DNA from 2 places in the Ruegeria jejuensis genome. Region 2 is predicted to be linked to the other one. Evidence: riboswitches for the same ligand, from Rfam matches in the RefSeq annotation. Region 2 holds a riboswitch; the other holds the start of a gene.
What was found. Region 2 has a riboswitch for cobalamin ahead of AB1E34_RS19295 (ABC transporter substrate-binding protein). Riboswitches for the same ligand answer to the same signal wherever they lie in the genome.
Positions count from the first base shown of each region.

Region 1: it holds a riboswitch for cobalamin, as region 2 does, so the genes downstream of both, AB1E34_RS15675 (energy-coupling factor ABC transporter permease) here and AB1E34_RS19295 (ABC transporter substrate-binding protein) in region 2, are expected to answer to the same signal.

Region 1 covers NZ_JBGRUO010000013.1:91,154-96,397, forward strand. Annotated here, with positions in the region: gene AB1E34_RS15660 (thiamine pyrophosphate-binding protein) at 1-1,509, opposite strand, end outside; gene AB1E34_RS15665 (DUF302 domain-containing protein) at 1,578-2,051, opposite strand; gene cobF (precorrin-6A synthase (deacetylating)) at 2,133-2,876, opposite strand; gene AB1E34_RS15675 (energy-coupling factor ABC transporter permease) at 2,936-3,613, opposite strand; cobalamin riboswitch at 3,662-3,850, opposite strand; gene cobA (uroporphyrinogen-III C-methyltransferase) at 3,887-4,606, opposite strand; gene AB1E34_RS15685 (cobyrinic acid a,c-diamide synthase CobB) at 4,603-5,244, opposite strand, start outside.
Region 2 covers NZ_JBGRUO010000019.1:60,236-65,479, forward strand. Annotated here, with positions in the region: gene AB1E34_RS19285 (ABC transporter ATP-binding protein) at 1-350, opposite strand, end outside; gene AB1E34_RS19290 (FecCD family ABC transporter permease) at 347-1,399, opposite strand; gene AB1E34_RS19295 (ABC transporter substrate-binding protein) at 1,396-2,412, opposite strand; cobalamin riboswitch at 2,555-2,754, opposite strand; gene AB1E34_RS19300 (ATP-binding cassette domain-containing protein) at 3,087-3,884, shown strand; gene AB1E34_RS19305 (ABC transporter ATP-binding protein) at 3,881-4,666, shown strand; gene AB1E34_RS19310 (ABC transporter substrate-binding protein) at 4,680-5,244, shown strand, end outside.

The DNA.
Region 1 (5,244 bases), on a different contig from region 2:
GGTATGGCCGTTGCCGCCAAAGGCGCGCCCGATGGCTGCGAAATCATGGTGTCCGAAATCCACGCCCCGGTTTGTCATCTGCCGCCCCCGCTGTTTCAACTCGATCAAAGCGAGGCTGGCATCCACGAAGACCAGAAAAATCGGGTTGCCGCCGAGTTCTGCGGCGGTCGAAAGCTCTCCGGCCACCATCAGAAAGCCAGCATCGCCGGAAAAGCTGATCACGTGTCGGTCCGGTTCGGCGAGTTTCAACCCGATCGCCATGGGCACCGCGCAACCCATCGTGCACAGCGCCGAGGACTGGATCAGCCCGCGCGGTTCGCAGCAGCCCCACATCTGGCTGAGCAGGATGCGATGCGCCCCGCTATCGGCGGTGGCCAGCGTCGTGTCCGGCAAGGTGGCGCAGGTCTCGGCAATCACAGCTGCCGGTCCCCATTCGTCATCGGCGGGGAAGGCCGCAGCCAGCGCGTGTCGGGCCGCATCGGGTTCATTCCCGGGCCATGTCGGGCGTGCCGGGATGCCCTTGGCAAGGACCTCCAGCGTGGCGGCGGTGTCGGCTACGAGGTTCACCCCGGCCTGATGCATATAGTGATCGTTGGGCACCGCCGCGATATCAATGACATTCTGCGTGGCCGGGTCCCAGATCTCGCGCCAGCCGGGGCGCATCTCGATCGGGTCATAGCCGATGCAAAGCACCAGATCCGCACCTTGCACCAAGGGCACAAGATGGCTGTCGGCCAGCGGCGACAGGCCCGCGCCGCCCAGGCAAAGCGGATGGTCTTCGGGGATCACGCCCTTGGCCTTGTAGCTGGTCACGAAGGGAATGCCGAAATGTTCCAGAAAGGCACGGGTCACGCAGGCAGACCCGTCATAAAGCACATCCAGCCCGATGATCGCGATGGGCCGCTCGCTGCTCGTCAGCCATTTGCGCGCCTGTTCCACCTCGGTGCCGCAGGGAGCAACCGGGGCTGCGGGCGCAAGGCGGCGCAGGCGCGAGGGGGTGACCTGCGCATCAGCGACCGAGATCGGCACGTCGATATGGACCGGGCCGCAGCGCTGTTGCATTGCCAGCGACACCGCCTTGTCGGCCACGGTATCGGCGCCTTTGGCGGTCATCCGGAACGTGCCCTTGGTGATCGGGCGGAACACCTCCTGGTGGTCCATCACCTGATGAGTGTAGGTCAGCGCCTCATCGGCATCGACGCAGCCGGTCAGCACGATCATCGGCACCCGGTCCTGCTGCGCGTTGGCGACCACGTTGATCCCATTCATCGCGCCTGGCCCCAGTGTGGCAAGCAGGATGGCAGGCGCGCCGTCTCGGTGATGTACCGCCTCGCCCATGAAGCCCGCCGCATTCTCGTGCTTGGCCAGATGGAAGGTGATCCCGGCCTTTTCCAGCGCATCGACCAGCGTCAGCACTTCGCCCCCCGGCATCCCAAACGCGTGGCGGCATCCCGCCTCGTAAAGCCTGCGGGCCAGAAGGTCAGCGGCGCGAATGGTCTGGTTCTGCATCGAGGGGTCTCCGAACAAACTTTGAGCGGAGATTGCGCGTTGCGCGCCCGGAGGCAAGTGGAATCACGTCACTGTGACGTCGCAGCAGACTTGGCGATGGTGTCAAAGCGGCCATCCAGCTCTTGTCCGATGGCCTGCAATTCGCTGCCACCCTCTGCATAGGGAGCAAAGACAAAGGACGGTGTTTTGTAGGACAGCGTGGCCGTCCCGTCCGCATTTTCGGTCACATAGAGCCGGATCGGCGCTTCGATCATCGCCGCGGTCGAGGTGTTCAGGACGCGCACCGCAAAATCGTTATTGAAGACCCCAATGACGCGATTTCCGGGTATGGTGATGCCGCGCGACGCTGCCGCCTTGGTTGGCCCGGCCTGGGTCACGACGATCAGCCCGTTCTCTTTCACCGCAGCTTTTACATCATCGACAAGCTGGTCGTAGGATTTGCCGGTCGGCAGCACCGCCCATCCCTCGCGCGCAGCCATATCTTTTGCATGAGCTATGGTGGCTGCCCCCAGCGCGACAACAAGACAAGCGATTCTGAGCATGGCATTCTCCCGATCTGTCTCGCCTTGATGCCATGTTACGGGGGCGGGCGGAATCACAATTCCGTGGATCGGACCTCCGGCTCAGCCCGTGCGCTTGCGCAGCAGATAGATATCCATGATCCAGCTATGCTCGGCGCGGGCTGCGGCGCGGGTGTCGATGATCTGCCGGGACACCTCATGCAGCGGGCCATGGATCAGAATCTGTTCCTGCATCCCGACAAACGCGCCCCACCAGATGTCATAGCGGTCGGGATCGAGTGATTGAAACGAGCATTCACCGTCCAGCATGACGGCGACAGAGGTGACCGGATCGGGCCAACCCTCGTCGCGGATGCGGCGTCCGGTTGTGACGATATAGGGCGCGCCCAACTCGTTGATCGGGATTGCGTGGGCGGCGGTCAGCGCCTGAATGGCGGTGATGCCGGGAATGACCCGGATTGCCGGTTTCGGGTCCAGCCGATCCGCGATGCGCAGCGAACTGTCATAGAGCGAGGGATCCCCCCAGATCAGCAGAGCGACGCGCTTTGCGTCCTTGTGGCGCGCGATGGCCTCCTGCCAGCGCCGCGCGATGGCGTCATGCCATTCCTCGACCCCTTGCAGATAACCGTCATCCGCCCGACGTTTGGGGATGTCGAAATGGGCCAGCGGCGGCGGTGTGGCGCTTAGATCATTGATGATCTGCTCGCGCAGCCCAGCCAGATCCTCTTTGCCGCTTCCTTTGCGCGGGATCAGGATCAGATCCGCGTCACAGATCGCGCGCGCGCCCTCGCGGGTCACGTGATCCGGGTTGCCAGTGCCGATGCCGATCAGGAAAAGCTCTTGCATAACAGACAATGGCTCCGGCCTGTGTCGAGCCGGAGCCATCCTTTGCAGATTAGATTGGATCAGGCCGCGTGATAGAGGCGCGGGGTCACCAGGCCGGAACCCTTCATACCCTTCAGCGACTTGGCACCGGCCAGAACCGCAAGGTCAAAGACCGGCTCGATCAGCACGACCAGCATATAGGCCAGACCAAAGCTGCCAACGGCGGCCATGTTCTCGGCGCCGAATCCCTGACCGTAGAAGGCCCAGAAGGCGACCCAGGCGATCACGCCGCCCTGATAGGCTGCCGAGAGCTTCAGAACATCCGTGTAGCCCAGATCGACATAGGCGACGTTCTTCGGCAGCGCGCGCTTGGCCAGCGCATGGATACCAAAGAGCGGCACCAGCAATGTGGTAATGTTCACGAAATACATCGGCACGTCGCTAGGCGCGAAGAGCAGGCCCTGAATGGCCAGGCCAGCGGCCAGACCAACCGCAGCGGGCGCGACGCCCAGAATCAGCAGCAATGTGGTGCCCAGAATGAAGTGGACCTCAGAGATACCGACCGGGAAATGCGGCAGCACCTCGAAGAAGATAAAGACGCTCAGCGTGGCGGCGATGGAGCGCGCAATGAACGAGGTCGCGGCGCGTTCTTTCAGATCGTCTGCGATCAGTTTCAGAGAATACCCAGCGGCAGCGGCTGCTGTACCGTAGGCGAAAATCATTTTTGCGCCATGCACGACGCCCGGTTCGATATGCATTTACTGTCTCCTTCCCGCCATCCCCGGCGGATACGCGTGCCGGTTGTCCGGCTGTTTCCAATCACGGCAGGTTTCCTGACTCACGGATCGTCACAAGCGAGGGCCTTCCCGGCGATATGCCAGTGGCGATTGCCACGCTTGCTTCCCGATTACAGTTGCGGGGGCAGTCGGGGATTTGCACCCCATTCCCTTTTCCCCGGGCCTTGCGGCCCGAGCACCGTAACCGCACTCTTGTCTTGCCAGCCCCAATTGCGTCAACCCCAAAAGCGGCATTCATTCGTCGGCGAGCGGCCCATAAAGGATTAACGCTGGCGCGGTGCCGATTTCAGCGGCGAGTTTTTCCGATAACGCCCCCATCGTCGTCCGATGCAGCGCCTGATCCGGGGTCGAGACGGATTCAGCCAGCAATGCAGGCGTGTCCAGTGGCAGGCCGTTCGCGTGCAGCGCTTCGACCAGTAGCGGAAAGGTACGCTTGCCCATGAAAATCACCGTGGTGGCCATCGGGTCGGCCAGTGCGGATAGATTCAGATCTTCGGGCAGCTTGCCGCTCACATCATGGCCGGTGACGAATTGGACCCGCCGGGCGGTCAAACGCCGGGTCAACGGGATGCCCGCCGCTGCCGCTGCCGCGCAGGCGGATGGAATGCCGGGGATGATTTCGTATCCGATCCCGGCCTCGCGCAGGGCCACCAGCTCTTCCTCCAAGCGTCCGAACATGCCGCCATCGCCGGATTTCAGTCGCACGACGCGGGCGCCGGTCTGCGCATACTCCACCAGCAGGCGGCTCACATGGTCCTGTTTGGGCGAGGGGCGACCGGCCCGCTTGCCCACCCCCACCAGATCGGCCTCCTCGCGCGCATGGCTCAGGATCGGGCCGCTGCTTAGGTCGTCGAACAGAACCGCGTCGGCCTGTTGCAGCCGGTCCACCGCCTTGAGGGTCAGCAGCTCGGGGTCACCGGGGCCGGAACCGACAAAAGACACAAACCCGCTCATGAGCGCGCCTCGGCGATCAGGTGAAAGAATGTGCCCGTCACATTGCCGCGCAGCGACCCGGTTTGCGGGCCTTCCACACCTTCGGCATCGACCACGCGGGCCAGCGGCGCATCGGGCTGTTCGACAATCGAGGAATAGTGGAACTCATGCCCGCGTAAGACGGCTCCGGCTTCAAAACCGGGCATTGGCGCGGTCAGAGTGGCCTTGCGGTAGCCAAGATTGAACTTGCGCTTCTCATAAGAGGTCACCAGCCCGAGCAACCCCGCCATCTCGTGTCGGTTGCCCTCCTTGTCGATCAGCGCCTCACCCAATGCCATGTAGCCCCCGCACTCGCCGTGTACCGGTTTGGTTTCGGCATGTCTGCGCAGGCCGGTCAGATAGATCTGCGCCCCCGCAAGCCTGCCCGCATGCAGTTCCGGGTAGCCGCCGGGCAACCAGACCAGATCGGCATCTGTTGCCGGGGCCTCGTCACCCAACGGCGAGAATGGCAGAATCTCCGCCCCTGCCGCACGCCATCCTTCCAGCAGATGCGGGTAGGTGAAGGAAAACGCAGCATCGCGGGCCAAGGCGATCCGTTGCGCCGGAGGACGCGGCAGCGCGGCTGACGATGGCCCCTTGGGGCTTGAGGAAGACGCGGC
Region 2 (5,244 bases):
GCATCATCCTGAGCGCCCCAGCCCCGCAACGCCGACAGCCAGGGGGTGCGGCCCAATTCGACCGCATCGCGTACGGTGATGCGGTCGGCAGTGTCGGCATGTTGCTCAACCAGCGCCAATCTTTGCGCGATCTCGCGCTGGCGCATCCCGGCCATGCTCTGGCCACCCAGATGCACGGAACCTCTGGAGGGCGTGCGGATGCCCGCAAGCATACGCAGCAAAGTGGATTTGCCCGACCCGTTTGGCCCGATCAGCCCCAGCTTTTCGCCTTCGTTCACGGTCAAGGAAATATCGCTGACGATGGGTTTCCCGCGCGTCTCCCAGCCGAGGTTTTGGCACGACAGGATCATGGCGACGTTCTCCCGCCGATCAGGATCAGGGCAAACACGGGCGCGCCGACCAGGGCGGTGACGACCCCGATAGGCAAAACCTGTCCGGGGATGATCATGCGTGAGATGACATCCGCGAAGATAAGGAAGACGGCTCCGGCGAGCGCCGAGGCGGGCACCAACCGGCCATGCCGGTGGCCGACCACAAAGCGCATGGCGTGCGGGATCACAAGGCCGACAAAGCCGATGGCCCCGACAACTGAAACCATGGCGGCGGTTACCAGCGCGGCGATACCGATCAGGGTCAGTTGCACGCGCTTCACAGCGATACCCAGCGAGGCGGCGCTGTCTGCACCAAAGGTGAACGCATCCAGAGCGCGGGTGTTCCACAGGCAGGCCACGATGCCAAACATTGCAGCGGGCAGCGCGCTGGCAACGTCAGGCCAGCGCACACCGGACATATTGCCCAGCAACCAGAACATGATGGCGCGGGCCTGTTCCGCATTGGCGGATTTGGTGATCAGAAAGGCGGTCAATGCGTTGAACATTTGCGACCCGGCGATCCCGGCCAAAACGATGACCCCCGCCGCGCGCAGGCCGACACCGCCGCCCGCAGCATGGGCGAGCAGCGCGACAAAAGCGAAGGCCAGCAGGGAACCCATGAACGCGCCTGCAGACAGCGAGATCAGCCCGCCGCCCAGCCCCAGCACGGTGACGGCGACGGCTCCGGTTGAGGCCCCCGCCGAGATGCCCAGAAGATAGGGATCGGCCAGCGCATTGCGCAGCAGCGCCTGCAAGATCACGCCGGACAGGGCCAGCCCCGCGCCGCAGCAGGCGGCCACAACCGCGCGCGACATGCGGTAATTCCAGATGATGCCCTCGTCGATCTTGTCGACGGGATAGCCCGCATCAAACAGTTTGTTGGCCAGCACCTTCAGTACCACGCCGGGTGGAATACTGGTTTCCCCCAAAGCGGCCCCGAACAACAGCGCGGCCAGAAGCACCGGGGGCACGACCAGCCCCCAGTGCCACAGCGACCGGCGCGCAAGTGGCCGATCAATTGCCGTCATTGGGTCAGACCAAAAGCAGGCAGTTCATCCGCGATCTGCTCCAATGCATAGATGGCGCGGACGGTCGGGCTCATGGCATGGGCGTCGATGGTGATGATCCGGCCTTCCTTGACGGCGGTCATTTCCTTGGCGACCGGGTCGCTCATAAGGAATGCGCGCTTTTTCTCGACGTCGTCCGCCGGGAAACGGCGGCGGTCCATTTCGGCAATCACAATGAAGGTCGGATCAGCCTTGGCGATGGTTTCCCAGCCCACAAGCGGCCATTCCTCGCCCGAGGTAACCACATTATCGACACCCAGCTTGTCCATCATGTAAGCAGGAACGCCCTGCTGACCGGCGACATAAGGGTCTGACTCCATATCCGCCGACGAGAACCAGAACAGCGCCGAGGACCCCTCTGGCAGGTTCAGGCCTGCGGCCTTGGCGATGGCCTGTTCCTCGCGGGTTTTCAGATCGTCTACCAGCGCGGCACCCGCATCCTGAGCATCATAGATTTCGGCAAGCTGTTCGATGCTGGTGTACAATTGCTGGGTCGAGAACAGTTCCGACCGTGTGCCATCGACCCCAACCGAGTTATCCTTGGCCGCGCAATCGGTGGGCATCACATAGGTGGGCACGTTCACATCGTGAAACATCTCGCGCGTGGCGACGATCCCTTCGGCTCCCACATGCCATTCATACATGACTGTGACCAGTTGGGGTTTCTTGCCAACGACGCTTTCAAAGCTGGGATCATTATCGGCCAGACGTTCGATCTTGTCGTTGATCTCTTTGAACTCGGGCAGGACCGGGTTGAACCAGACCGAGGTGCCCGAGAGTTTGTCCTGCTGGCCCAGCAGATACAGGATTTCGGTCGTGGACTGCCCGATGGTCACGGTGCTGTCGGGTGCCTTGTCGAAGGTCAGCGTGTGGCCGCAATTCTCAATGGTCAGCGGATAGCTGGTCTTATCCGCAAAGGCCGGTGCGCTCAGCACAGCGGCCAGCGCGGTCAGGGTGATGAATTTGGATGTCATTGTCTTGGCTCCGGTAAATCCGATGCCGGGGTTTGAAAACAGAAAGAAAAAGGCCAGCAACCGGGCAGGCAAGTGCACTAATCCATGCACGGCACAAAGGTGTCAGTCGCATCACGATCCTTTCCCGAGCAACCCCGCCCGGTGGTTCAGGTTTACGTCGGCAGGTCTCCTGACTGACGGATCTTAGCTGGCCCTGACCTTCCCAGACCGTTTGGCCCAGTGGTATGTTCAGAGCTGGCTCACCGCCTACAGTTGCGGGGGCAGTTTCGGTTCATATGGGTCTGACCCATATGGCGAATTCCCTGTTAGGTCCGAATGGACACCGACAAACCGCGCATGACATCTCAGGGCTGTATCGTCAAGATTCGAAATCATCCAAAGATGGTCAGTCGTCAATTCTGCTAGCGCAACGCTGCCCCTTTTGGCACGCCGCAACGAAGCTTTTGGGCCCTTGTTGAGCGACAAGTATCGGCGGATCGTCAGCTATGCAACTTGGCAAGGCCTAAACCGCTTCTTGTCGGCTTAGGTCTTACGGCCCGGGCAGCGCCAATAAGCACAAGATACATCAAACCCAAGATCGCATCAGAGGGTCAATTACCAGCGATTCTGCCACTTGAGCTTGCTGATACGTTATACTATCACAGGTAAATCTGAACCAGATTCTGTGTGAAATCGTGGCGCTTTCCCCTTGCCTGTCCATTGACCGATTAACGGTTTCTCTGAATGGGCAATCGATCCTGAACGGTATCGATCTTGTGCTTGAACCGGGTCAGCGGGTTGCCCTGCTGGGCCAATCCGGATCCGGCAAGTCCATGACGGCACGGGCCGCTCTGGGCCTGCTTCCGCCGCAGGCCGAGATCACCGGGCGGATCGACGTTGGCGGTGTTGATGTCACCCGCACGCCGGCCCTCTCGCGGCCCGCATCAGCACGGCCGGCGATGGTGATGCAGGATACGCAGGCGGCGCTCAACCCGTTGACAACCATCGGTTATCAGCTTGAACAACCGCTGCGAAAATCAGGTTTGGGTGCCGCGGACGCGCGCCGAGCAAGCATCGACCTTCTGGCGCGGGTCGGCATGCCCGAGCCTGAGCAGATCGCGCGGCGGTGTTCTCCCGAATTGTCGGGCGGTCAGCGACAGCGGGTTTGTATTGCGATGGCCGTCGCCTGCAAGGCTCAGACAATCATCGGGGACGAACCCACCTCGGCGCTGGATGTGGTGACGCAGGCTCAGATCCTGAGGCTTTTGCGCGACGTCACCCAAGCCCCCGGCGGGCCGGGCCTGTTGCTGATTACCCATGACCTTCACGCAGCCGCGCATCTATGTGACCGCGCCCTTGTCATCGAGGCAGGGCGCATCGTCGAGGACGCACCGATGCAACGGCTCGTGACCGATCCTCAGCACGCGCATACGCGTGAGTTGATCGCCTCAGCCAGAAACTGCGGCATCGCCTGCGAGAGGTTGTACGGATGACCTTCCTGTCGATAGGTAACCTGTCGCTTGCGTATCCGGCGCCGCGCGGGTTTTGGCGTAAGACACCGCCGGCGCCCGCGCTGCACGAAGTCTCCTTCGATCTCGACGCAGGCGACCGAGTCGGTCTGGTTGGCGTGTCCGGCTCTGGAAAGTCCAGCCTGCTGCGATGCCTTCTTGCGCTTGAAGCCCCGCAGGCCGGGCAGATCTTTTGTGACGGGCGCGCCGTCCTGCCAGGTTCAGTCGCGTCGCTGCGCTGGTATCGGCGCATGGTGCAGTATATTCCGCAGGATCCGGCGGGATCGCTGGAGCCGCGCATGACGGTCTTACAACTCGTGACCGAACCGTTGCTGCGCCTGCATATCGACCGGAACCCCGAACAACTCGCAAAACAGGCGCTCGCCAGCATTGGCCTGGATCACCGTTTCCTTTCGCGCCGACCGGGCGAGTTGTCTGGCGGGCAGGCGCAACGCGTAGCGATTGCCCGTGCCATTGCGATGCGCCCTGTATTCCTGCTGGCGGACGAGCCGGTCAGTGGGCTGGATATGACCATCCGCGCCCAGGTGGCGCGCGTGCTGAAAGACCTTTCCACAGATCAAGGCACAGGCTTCCTTATGGTGTCACATGACATCTCCATTTTGGCTGAACTGTGCCAGCGGATACTGGTCATGCAAGAGGGCCGCATAGTCGAAGATCGACCCACCCGCGACCTGCTGCGCGACCCGCACCACCCGCATACGCAAGAATTGTTAAACGCCGCACCGCCGATGATCGCCGCGGCATAAGAAAGGACCCCCAATGAAATCTACCCTTCTAAGCGCCGCGCTCGTCGGCCTGAGCCTCGCAGGCGCTGCGCATGCCGAAGACCCGCGCATCGGTGTCGCAATGCTGCAACCGCCGCGCTCGGGGTTGAGCCCGTTATCCGACGACGCCTTCAAGTTGTCCCGCTGGTCCACTGCGGAAACACTGATCCGCCTGAACGCCGACGGTGAACCGCAGCCCTTGCTGGCAACCGAATGGAGCCGAATTGACGATCATACGTGGCGGTTTGTGATCAGGTCCGGCGTCAAGTTTCACGATGGCACCGATCTGACCCCGGAGCAGGTCGCAGCCGCGTTGTTGGCGGCAACGCAGGCCGCGCCCAAGCCGCGCATTCTTGATGGGGTCGAGATGGCGGTTGAGGTCGATGGCAATGCCGTGATCGTTCGCACCGAGGCCGTCGATCCTTTGGTACCCAATCGTCTCTCCAGCCCGCAGCTCGCGATTCTGGCTGAAAAAGCCTATGGCGAAAAAGGTGTCGTGACACCGACCGGAGCAGGGACCGGCCCGTTTGTTCTGACGGAAATCAACGGCGTGACGAGCG